Regions from separate parts of the Pantoea sp. F_5 genome, predicted to be linked through region 1. Evidence: predicted binding sites of a transcription regulator. Region 1 holds the regulator's gene; each other region holds the start of a gene.
What was found. Region 1 encodes CRP, which controls carbon source genes, mostly activating them, when cyclic AMP is high. Its sites were predicted from a motif close to ATGTGANNNNNNTCACAT; they were not measured.
Positions count from the first base shown of each region.

Region 1 (2,205 bases):
CCAGCTTCTGTACTTCTTCCGGCCGATGCAGGCTGACCGAGATATGCTCCTGCAGATCGAGCGCCACCTGGAAAGCGCGCGTTAGCCGCTTATGGCTGTGATCGCGGCTTGCCGACAGCATGTGCATCTGCTGATAACAGGTGTTGATCAGATCGACCACTTTCTGCTGGTGAGCCAGCAGCGGCGGCAGCGCTTTTTCGGGATCGGTCAGCTGCGTCAGCAGGGTATATTTGGCGTCACAGTAGTTGGCCAGCTCGCGGTAAATCAGGCTCAGGCTCTCCCGCATCGGCTGCTCTTTCCACAGCCAGAACCAGAACCAGTTAAATATCCCATACCAGAGTGTGCCGCCGATATAGAGCAGCGGAGTGACATAGATGGGCATGCGGCCAATCAGGCTGAGGGTAAAGATGGCGGCAATAAGCGTACCGGGCAGCAGACGGCCGTGCAGCGGGCTAATCTCACCGGTGACGCCAAGCAGCAAAGGCATAGCGAAGAGGATCAGCGGCAGTGGAATCGCATGCAGGGTGAGCCACTGGATCAGAAAGCTGCCGAGGGCAAACAGGCTGCCGCCCACAATCAGACGTTTGAAAAAGCGTTTATGCGGAGTATCGAGACCGGCGATATTGCAGCAGGCGGGCACTAATGAGAACAGCAGACCTTTTTGCAGGTCGCCAGCCAGCCAGCCCAACGCGACCGGCAGGCAGAGCACCAGCGTTTGCCGCAAGGCGTAGTTAACTTCAGGATGATAAATGATTCGACGCCACATCGGCCCAACACAAACAATAACGGCGTGATGTTGCCATCACGCCGTGGATGACAGGAGTTAGCGGGTGCCGTAAACGACGATGGTTTTACCGTGTGCGGAGATCAGGTTCTGATCTTCCAGCATCTTCAGAATACGGCCCACGGTTTCACGTGAACAACCCACAATCTGGCCAATTTCCTGACGAGTGATTTTAATTTGCATGCCGTCGGGATGCGTCATGGCATCTGGCTGCTTCGCCAGGTTAAGCAGGGTCTGAGCAATGCGTCCGGTGACGTCGAGGAAAGCGAGGTTACCCACTTTTTCAGACGTGACCTGCAGGCGACGCGCCATCTGCGAGGAGAGTCGCATCAGGATGTCGGGATTCACCTGGATCAGCTGACGGAATTTCTTGTAAGAAATCTCCGCGACTTCGCACGCGCTTTTCGCACGTACCCAGGCGCTGCGCTCCTGACCTTCTTCGAACAGGCCAAGCTCACCAATAAAATCGCCCTGATTCAGGTAGGAAAGAATCATCTCTTTGCCTTCTTCATCTTTAATCAGAACCGCGACGGAACCTTTCACGATGTAGTAAAGCGTTTCTGCTTTTTCACCTTGGTGAATCAGCGTACTTTTGGATGGATACTTGTGAATATGGCAATGGGACAGGAACCATTCGAGTGTAGGGTCTGTTTGCGGTTTGCCGAGAACCATTCGCTATTATCCTCTGTTGTAATCGTGCCCAAAATACAGGGGGCAGTTTTCCCTGTCAGGCGGTGAAAGCTTCAAGCGTTTCCTTTTCAGGAAATTATTCGGGCCGCATCAGGCGCAGTGCGCTTCATTCTTCCCGGCTTCGCCATCGGGTGACGAAAAATATTTTCAGCACTGTTTGTAGCACAGCTTTTGCCGACTGTCTTCTGTTGTCTCGCTTCAGCTACAGGCGGATTTCTCTGGATTGCTGTTTACCAGGTGAAAGCGTACTCTGGCGACAAAACAGCGTATTCCGGAGCAAAAATCATGCAGGCAAGAGTGAAATGGGTAGAAGGGCTGACATTCCTTGGAGAATCCTCATCCGGCCATCAGATACTGATGGATGGCAATTCGGGTGATAAAGCGCCCAGCCCAATGGAGATGGTGCTGATGGCGGCAGGTGGATGCAGCGCGATTGACGTGGTATCAATTCTGCAAAAAGGCCGCAACGATGTGGCTGATTGTGAAGTAAAACTGACCTCAGAACGTCGTGAAGAAGCACCGCGAATCTTTACGCACATCAACCTGCATTTTATCGTGAGTGGCAAAGCGCTCCAGGATAAAGCGGTCTCACGCGCCGTCGATCTTTCGGCAGAGAAATACTGCTCTGTGGCCATCATGCTGGGTAAAGGTGTGACGATTACGCATAGCTATGAGGTGATTGAGCTGTAGTATCTGAAAACGACCATTAACGGCCCGTGCAACATTGGGCG
Region 1 covers NZ_VWUO01000006.1:20,514-22,718, reverse strand. The annotation lists gene F3I44_RS09565 (YccS/YhfK family putative transporter) at 1-766, opposite strand, end outside; gene crp (cAMP-activated global transcriptional regulator CRP) at 824-1,456, opposite strand; gene F3I44_RS09555 (OsmC family protein) at 1,760-2,164, shown strand.

Region 2 (2,205 bases), on a different contig from region 1:
TCGGCAAAGGCTTTTTGCGTCAGGATCATATCTGACTTAAAGGCATTCGCTTCTGAAATGGTGGTGTGATCGATATCAGCCTCAATTTCCAGCTTTTTTAATACTGCTTTTGCGCTCATCTCAATTGCAAAACTGGAACCTAATCCACAACCACAGACACAGAGTATTTTCAGCATGGTTTTTTCCTCACACTATATTGAGTTGCTTAGCGAGTTTGTAATGGTGCCCGTCAATATCGACCAGGCGTTTTTGCATGCTTATTAAATCAATCGGGATCGGTTTATTGCTGCCATTAATAATGACCGCTTTATTCCGCATACCTGACTGAATACAACGCACCACTTCACTGGCTATAATGGTGCCCTGAAAGATCTCTTCGCAGGTCGGATCACCATTGCGCAGCCCGTAACCCAGAATGGTCTTACGGATGCGCACGCCAATAAGCGGTTCAAGCTGTTTGATTAAGGTGTCGATCGCCCCCTGAAAACCGGGCGAGTATTCGCGGGTGTAGCCTTCTGAACAGAGGATGACCACGCTGTTCTGCTCTGCCAGCCGCCGGGTGATGCGCTGCGCCAGTTGTGGCAGCGGGATCTGGCACTCGGGGATCAGCGCAATATCCGCGTTAGATTTAATCGCGGACTGCAGGGTCAATTCACCGCAATAGCCGCCGAGTAATTCCAGCATAAAAACCCGGCCCGGTAAGGCGCGGCCGGTATTACGCAGTTTCGCGACCTCTTTTAATACCTGCTCGCAGGCGGTAGAAAATCCCAGCGTGTAATCACTGCCGAAGACATCATTATCGATGGTCATACCGACGCCAAAACAATTCACACCATATGCCGACAGGGTATGAAGAAATTGCAGCGACCCGTCCCCCCCCGCCATAATTACTATATCAATACGGGCACTTTTCAGCTGGCGTGCAATTAACTCATATTCGCTGCGCACCAGTTTCTTTTCAGTGCGTCCCGATTGCATAACCGGAATAGAGGCGATGGAAAAGTCGAGCAGATCGCGCTGGCTGATCTCACGATGATTATTTTCCAGCAGGCCGGGAATACCGCCGTCAAATATCACCATCTCAGCCTGCGCCATACGCCCAATCTGAAAGACAAAATTATTAATGCCGGTCACGTCACCGCCACTGATCACCATTCCAATTCGCATTTCCCTCACCTCGCTGGCTTACTCTGCTGAGGGCCATTCTTCCGGTTCGCGGGGTTGCTATTTGCAGAGGAGATCACAGTTACGCGCGGTATTTTTCAGACGGGGATATTGACAGTGCTCTTAACATCGCTTTATTTGTGATATGACTCACACTATTCCAACTTATTGTGCTTAAGGCGAATCGATATAAATCATTGGGTTAGCGGCTGGCGCGGGTGAACCTGTCAGAAAGCCGGAGGGGGTAAAATCGGTCATCCAGGTGGCGTTGCAGATTTGTGACTTTCACCTCATTTTTCCTGGTTTCACAGAGCAGAAACCGCAACTAAGGTGCAGAAAGAAAATCTGCAGTCAGATGTTAAGCAGATTTATTATCTCTGTTGCGAACGAGTAGCATTCTTCGGTATAACCTTCACTGCAGACAAAAACGCAGCCCGACGATAATGATTTTTAAGGAAAATTCTCCACGCTCTTCTGAAAGGGTGACTTTTTCTTCTGCGTTCGACGCTGCTATTCCGCACGGCAAGACCGACGTTCACCGTGACGACAAACCGGTTTCCTATGACACCATTTGACCAGGATAAGACGCATGGAAATAGCTATCCGTACCCCTCTCATTCACTCCCTGCCACTGAGTCAGCTCAGCGGCAGCAACGTCTGGCTGAAAATGGAATCAGCGCAGCCAACCGGATCGTTTAAGCTCAGAAGCGCAGGCCATATCTGTCAACACTATGCTGCACAGGGCGCTAAGGCGTTTGTCAGCTCCTCCGGCGGCAATGCGGGTATTGCCGTGGCGCACAGCGGCCGCAGACTGGGGCTACCGGTCACGGTGGTGGTGCCTGAAACCACCTCCGCGCGCGCCAGACAGCTTATCGAACAGGAAGGTGCGAGGCTGATCGTACACGGCAATGTCTGGAGTGAGGCCAATGCGTACGCGTTATCGCTGGCGTCGCACGAACATATCTACATCCATCCCTTTGACAATCCGCTGCTGTGGGACGGCATCAGCACGCTGATAGATGAAGTAATCAGTGAGGGGTT
Region 2 covers NZ_VWUO01000004.1:67,122-69,326, reverse strand. The annotation lists gene F3I44_RS06950 (PTS sugar transporter subunit IIB) at 1-176, opposite strand, end outside; gene F3I44_RS06945 (6-phosphofructokinase) at 187-1,167, opposite strand; gene F3I44_RS06940 (pyridoxal-phosphate dependent enzyme) at 1,754-2,205, shown strand, end outside.
Region 2: F3I44_RS06945 (6-phosphofructokinase) is a predicted target of CRP. The motif match lies at 1,441-1,458, and genes of this name have one in related genera.

Region 3 (2,205 bases), on a different contig from region 1:
GTTAAGCAAGACCCCGTGCGGCACACAGCCCGCCACCAGACCCTGAATTTTAAAGCCGCTGGCCCCCAGTGCCTGCGCGACGGCAATCGCCACGTCGCCGCCTGACAGATAGAGCGCATGCGGCAGCTGTGCCCGGCACAGACTCAGGGTCATTTCGCCCAGCAGCTGACAGATCGCCTCGCCCAGCTGCTGGCGCGTCACGCGGTGCTGCTGGCAGAGATCCTCGATCGCGTGCCGCTGGGATTCATGCTGGCAGGTGCGAATCACCGTATGGCGACCGGCACGCAGGGCAGCAGCCGCCTGTTCGCGCCAGCGCTCCCGCTCGGACCAGGCGGGCTGCTGAAACAGCTGACGGATATCAACATCCACGATCTCAACCGCGTGCTGGTTAACCAGCGCGGCGATCTGCTGTTCTGCCTGGCGGCTCATCGATCCCACCACCGCCAGCACGGGCCGCGACGGGCGAACTGAGAGCGCAGCGCCCAGCGCATCACTTAATCCGGCCGCCCCCACCAGCAGGGGCGTCTCACTCAGCCGCGACGCAGCGCTTATGAGTCGCGCCAGGTCGGCCTCCGTTTCGGCATCCACCACCACGACGCCGTGTGCTGCGGCTAACACGGCATCCAGCCGATCGCTGCGCAGCGTGGCGAGATCGATCTCCGTGCCGTCGATCTGCATCTGATCGAGAATGCGGGCGCTGAGGATCGGGGTTTTGGGATCGCTGGCAAATTCGGTATCCGTCAGTAACCGCTGATTGACCCACACGCTGCCCTCACGTGTGGTGCGTCTCAGACGCGGCAAGGCCGGTGCCACCAGCGCCAGCCTTTTGCCGCTGGCGCGCAGTGCCGCCACCGTTTCGGCCCCGACATTGCCGCGCAGCGTGGAGTCGATCTTTTTAAACAGCCAGCCCTGCTGAAGCTGTGCCGCGTAATGCTGCACCACCTGCGTAACATGCTCTGCGGCCTGAGTGGCGCTGGCAGCCCGGCTGTCGGTGCTGATCACCAGCACATCCGCTGCTTCGTCTTGCAGCGATGCTCCGGTGCCGAACAGCACATGTACACGGGCTCCGGCCTGTGCCAGCCCGCTACCTGCATCGTTGGCACCGGTAAAGTCATCGGCGATGACCAGCACCGGGGTTTTCCATACTGATACGCCCATCCTCACTCCTGTCAGGCTATTGCCTCTGTGTTTGATTATATTCAATCATGATTGATTATATGTGAGCAAGTTCAAATTAATCGAAATCGATATGCCTTATAAAATTAGCCACAGAGAGTGATGGACTTCGCATTGCGCTGAGCAAAATTAATCATTTACTCAGACATGACAGAAATAAGGGTATGAAATGAACATTAACAGCACGGTGATCAGCGGATATCAGGCGTTAAACGACATGCGCTATCTGCTGAATGGGGTAACGACAGCGGTAGTGGTGACTGACCGGAACATTGAAGCGATTCCGGCGGTACAGGCGCTGATGGGGCAACTCCGGGATCAGATCCCGCGTATCAGCGTGGTCAACAGCGTCCCGCCTGAGCCGAGCCAGCATGATGTGGCAGCCATTATCGCATCGCTCTCGCAGCGCCAGGCCGACATGGTGATTGGTATCGGCGGTGGCAGCGTGCTGGATGTGGCGAAGCTGCTGTCAGTGCTGTGCATCGACGGCGCACCGTCGCTGGACGCCCTGCTGGCAGGGGAAAAACCGCAGCGCCGCACCCGTTCAATACTCATCCCGACCACTGCCGGCACCGGCTCTGAAGCGACGCCCAATGCGATTCTGGCGATCCCGGAGAAAGAGACCAAAGTCGGCATTATTTCACCGGTGATGCTGCCCGATGTGGTGGCGCTGGTGCCGGAACTCACCACCAGCATGCCACCGCACATCGCCTCGTCAACCGGCATTGATGCCCTCTGTCACCTGATTGAGTGCTTCACCGCCAACGTGGCCAACCCGGTCAGCGACAACTATGCGCTGATTGGGATGAAGAAACTGTTCGCTCATCTCGAAACGACGCTGCGCGAGCCGGAGAATCTGCAGGCACGGCTGGAGGTGCTCTGGGCCTCATATTATGGCGGCGCATCGATTGCGCATGCCGGGACGCATCTGGTGCATGCGATGTCCTATCCGCTTGGCGGCAAATATCACCTGCCACACGGCGTTGCCAACGCCATTCTGCTGGCCCCCTGCATGCGCTTTGTCCGTCC
Region 3 covers NZ_VWUO01000005.1:76,363-78,567, forward strand. The annotation lists gene F3I44_RS08640 (four-carbon acid sugar kinase family protein) at 1-1,158, opposite strand, end outside; gene F3I44_RS08645 (iron-containing alcohol dehydrogenase) at 1,346-2,205, shown strand, end outside.
Region 3: F3I44_RS08645 (iron-containing alcohol dehydrogenase) is a predicted target of CRP. The motif match lies at 1,218-1,235, and genes of this name have one in related genera.

Region 4 (2,205 bases), on a different contig from region 1:
AGGCCTTTGGTTTCATAAAAGTGCAGCGCCGAGACCGCCACACCGCTGCGGCGCGCCACTTCACCGGGTGTTAAGACCGGTTTTGGATAGTTACGTTCTTTTTTCATCAGACCCTTTACCTCAAGTTAACTTGAGGAATTATACTCCTTCTCCATTGAAACCCCTAAAATCCCATTACCCCTTATTAAGCACCAGAAGGATGAGGCCATGATGCAAGAAGAGATCATTCATTCCCTGACGGACTGGATTGACCAGAACCTCGATAAGAGCCTGTCGATTGATGAGGTTGCGGCAAAATCAGGCTATTCGAAATGGCACCTGCAGCGTATGTTCCGTTCCGTGACGAAACAGACGCTGGGTGGCTATATTCGTGAGCGCCGCCTGACGCTGGCAGCAGAAGCCCTGTCGCAGACACAGCGCCCGGTGTTTGATATCGCGATGCAGTATGGCTATGACTCGCAGCAGACCTTCTCACGGGTGTTTCGTCGTCAGTTTTCACAGACTCCGACCGCATACCGCCACACCATGCGACGCCAGGCGATTCAGCGCCCTCGCCTGCTGAGTTTTGGTTGTAACGATCCGATCAACAGCTTTACCCAGCGCACCACCGGCGAGTGCTGCCCGGTCCGTTAATGCTTCGCTGCGCCCGCTCCGGGCGCATCTGACTGATTTCCCCGCCGTTCTTCTTCTGCTGCTCACTTTTCCTGCACGTCACTACCATACAAGAGTCAAATTTTGTTCAAAATTTAAAATCGGGTGATATAATGTGACCCAAGTCACACTTTGAACCTGGGTTGACGGCGAAAAAGTCCTACCTGACACACTTTTTTGTCGCCGGTGATGTCCGCAGATTGTCAGGAATACTTACTGATATTGAGGTCCGGCCGATGGCTACGTTAACCGCCAGTTTTCTTGTTATGCGTTGGGAACTGCTGAGCGCAATCTTGATGTTTTTTGCCAGCACCCTGAAAACCAAACTTCGTCAGGATAGCCGTCACGTGATGGCCTTTATGTGTGGCGGGATTGGTTTAGGCATGACCTGCTGGTTTGTTACCGGTCTGATGGGCATTACCCTGAGCATGGAAAACGTGCATAACTTCGTGGAAATCTCAAAGCACGCCTTTATCGATGTGATGAGCCAGGCGCCTGCCGACTGGCCGATGCCCTGATTTTTACGCATAAAAAACCCCGCTTAGCGGGGTTTTTTATATTGCTGTGTGAACTTAAATTTTCTTCAATATGGCAGGAATATTAACATCCTGCACTGTAACGCCCGGGCTCTGCGTTCCGCGGCGGTCCTGAATCCACATATCTCCCATCATCTGGTTTAAACCACGATCCAATCCGGTAACCAGCCCTGCACCTGGGGTGAAGGTCAGTTCGCCAAAGTAGATATGCTCGTCATGGATATACCAGTCCACACGCACGTAGTCGAAATCACTGGCCAGCTTCTTGCTCAGTTCGAGCGCATGTTCCAGTGATGGCATAATCGGTGACACATCCAGACCGGTATCGCGAATCTTGTGATAGGCCTCATTGAGGTTATTCACATAGAAATTCATCGACAGCAGCGGCTGACAGCGGTTGTAGATCACCTGCAGCACATATTCAAACCTGCCATCACGCTTGTTGAACATATGAAACTTGTAATCGATCGGCGCGCTTTTGCCATCACCAATGTACTTCTCAACCAGGATGCGTGGCTTGATGTAGCGATAGTGAATCTCACGCGCTTCGTTGGCGAAGTCGGTCTTCAGCCAGCGATAACAGTCATGAATGATCTGCTGCTTACGCAGCGCGTCCGGCTCTTCCAGCAGAATTTCTACCATGTTGGAAGCGTGGTTCGGCTTGATCACCGTTCCCTTCCAGCAAGGCAGGCTGTTCAGCGTGGTCGGGTCAGTGGTTTCATGTACCAGCGGGATCAGGTATTCATTACCGATTTTTTCAGCAATGAATTCGCGCACCGAGTACTTATCTGACAGACGACCATAGTTCTGGTAATCGCCGAAGATAAACTTACGGTACAACACCTTCTCGTTGAACACTTTTGGCTGACGCAGATTAGGCAGCTTTCTGAACTTATGGAAGTAGTAGATGCGGTCCTGATAAGCCCAGGGCATCTTCTTGATAAAGTACTGCACACTTCTTCTGAGTTCTTCTTTCAACTTGAGCATATCTGACCTCATTTGTATGTTTTGTAGTTGA
Region 4 covers NZ_VWUO01000008.1:172,512-174,716, forward strand. The annotation lists gene soxR (redox-sensitive transcriptional activator SoxR) at 1-107, opposite strand, end outside; gene soxS (superoxide response transcriptional regulator SoxS) at 208-633, shown strand; gene F3I44_RS12870 (YjcB family protein) at 888-1,169, shown strand; gene F3I44_RS12875 (ATP-grasp fold amidoligase family protein) at 1,224-2,174, opposite strand; gene F3I44_RS12880 (oligosaccharide flippase family protein) at 2,183-2,205, opposite strand, start outside.
Region 4: F3I44_RS12870 (YjcB family protein) is a predicted target of CRP. The motif match lies at 765-782, and genes of this name have one in related genera.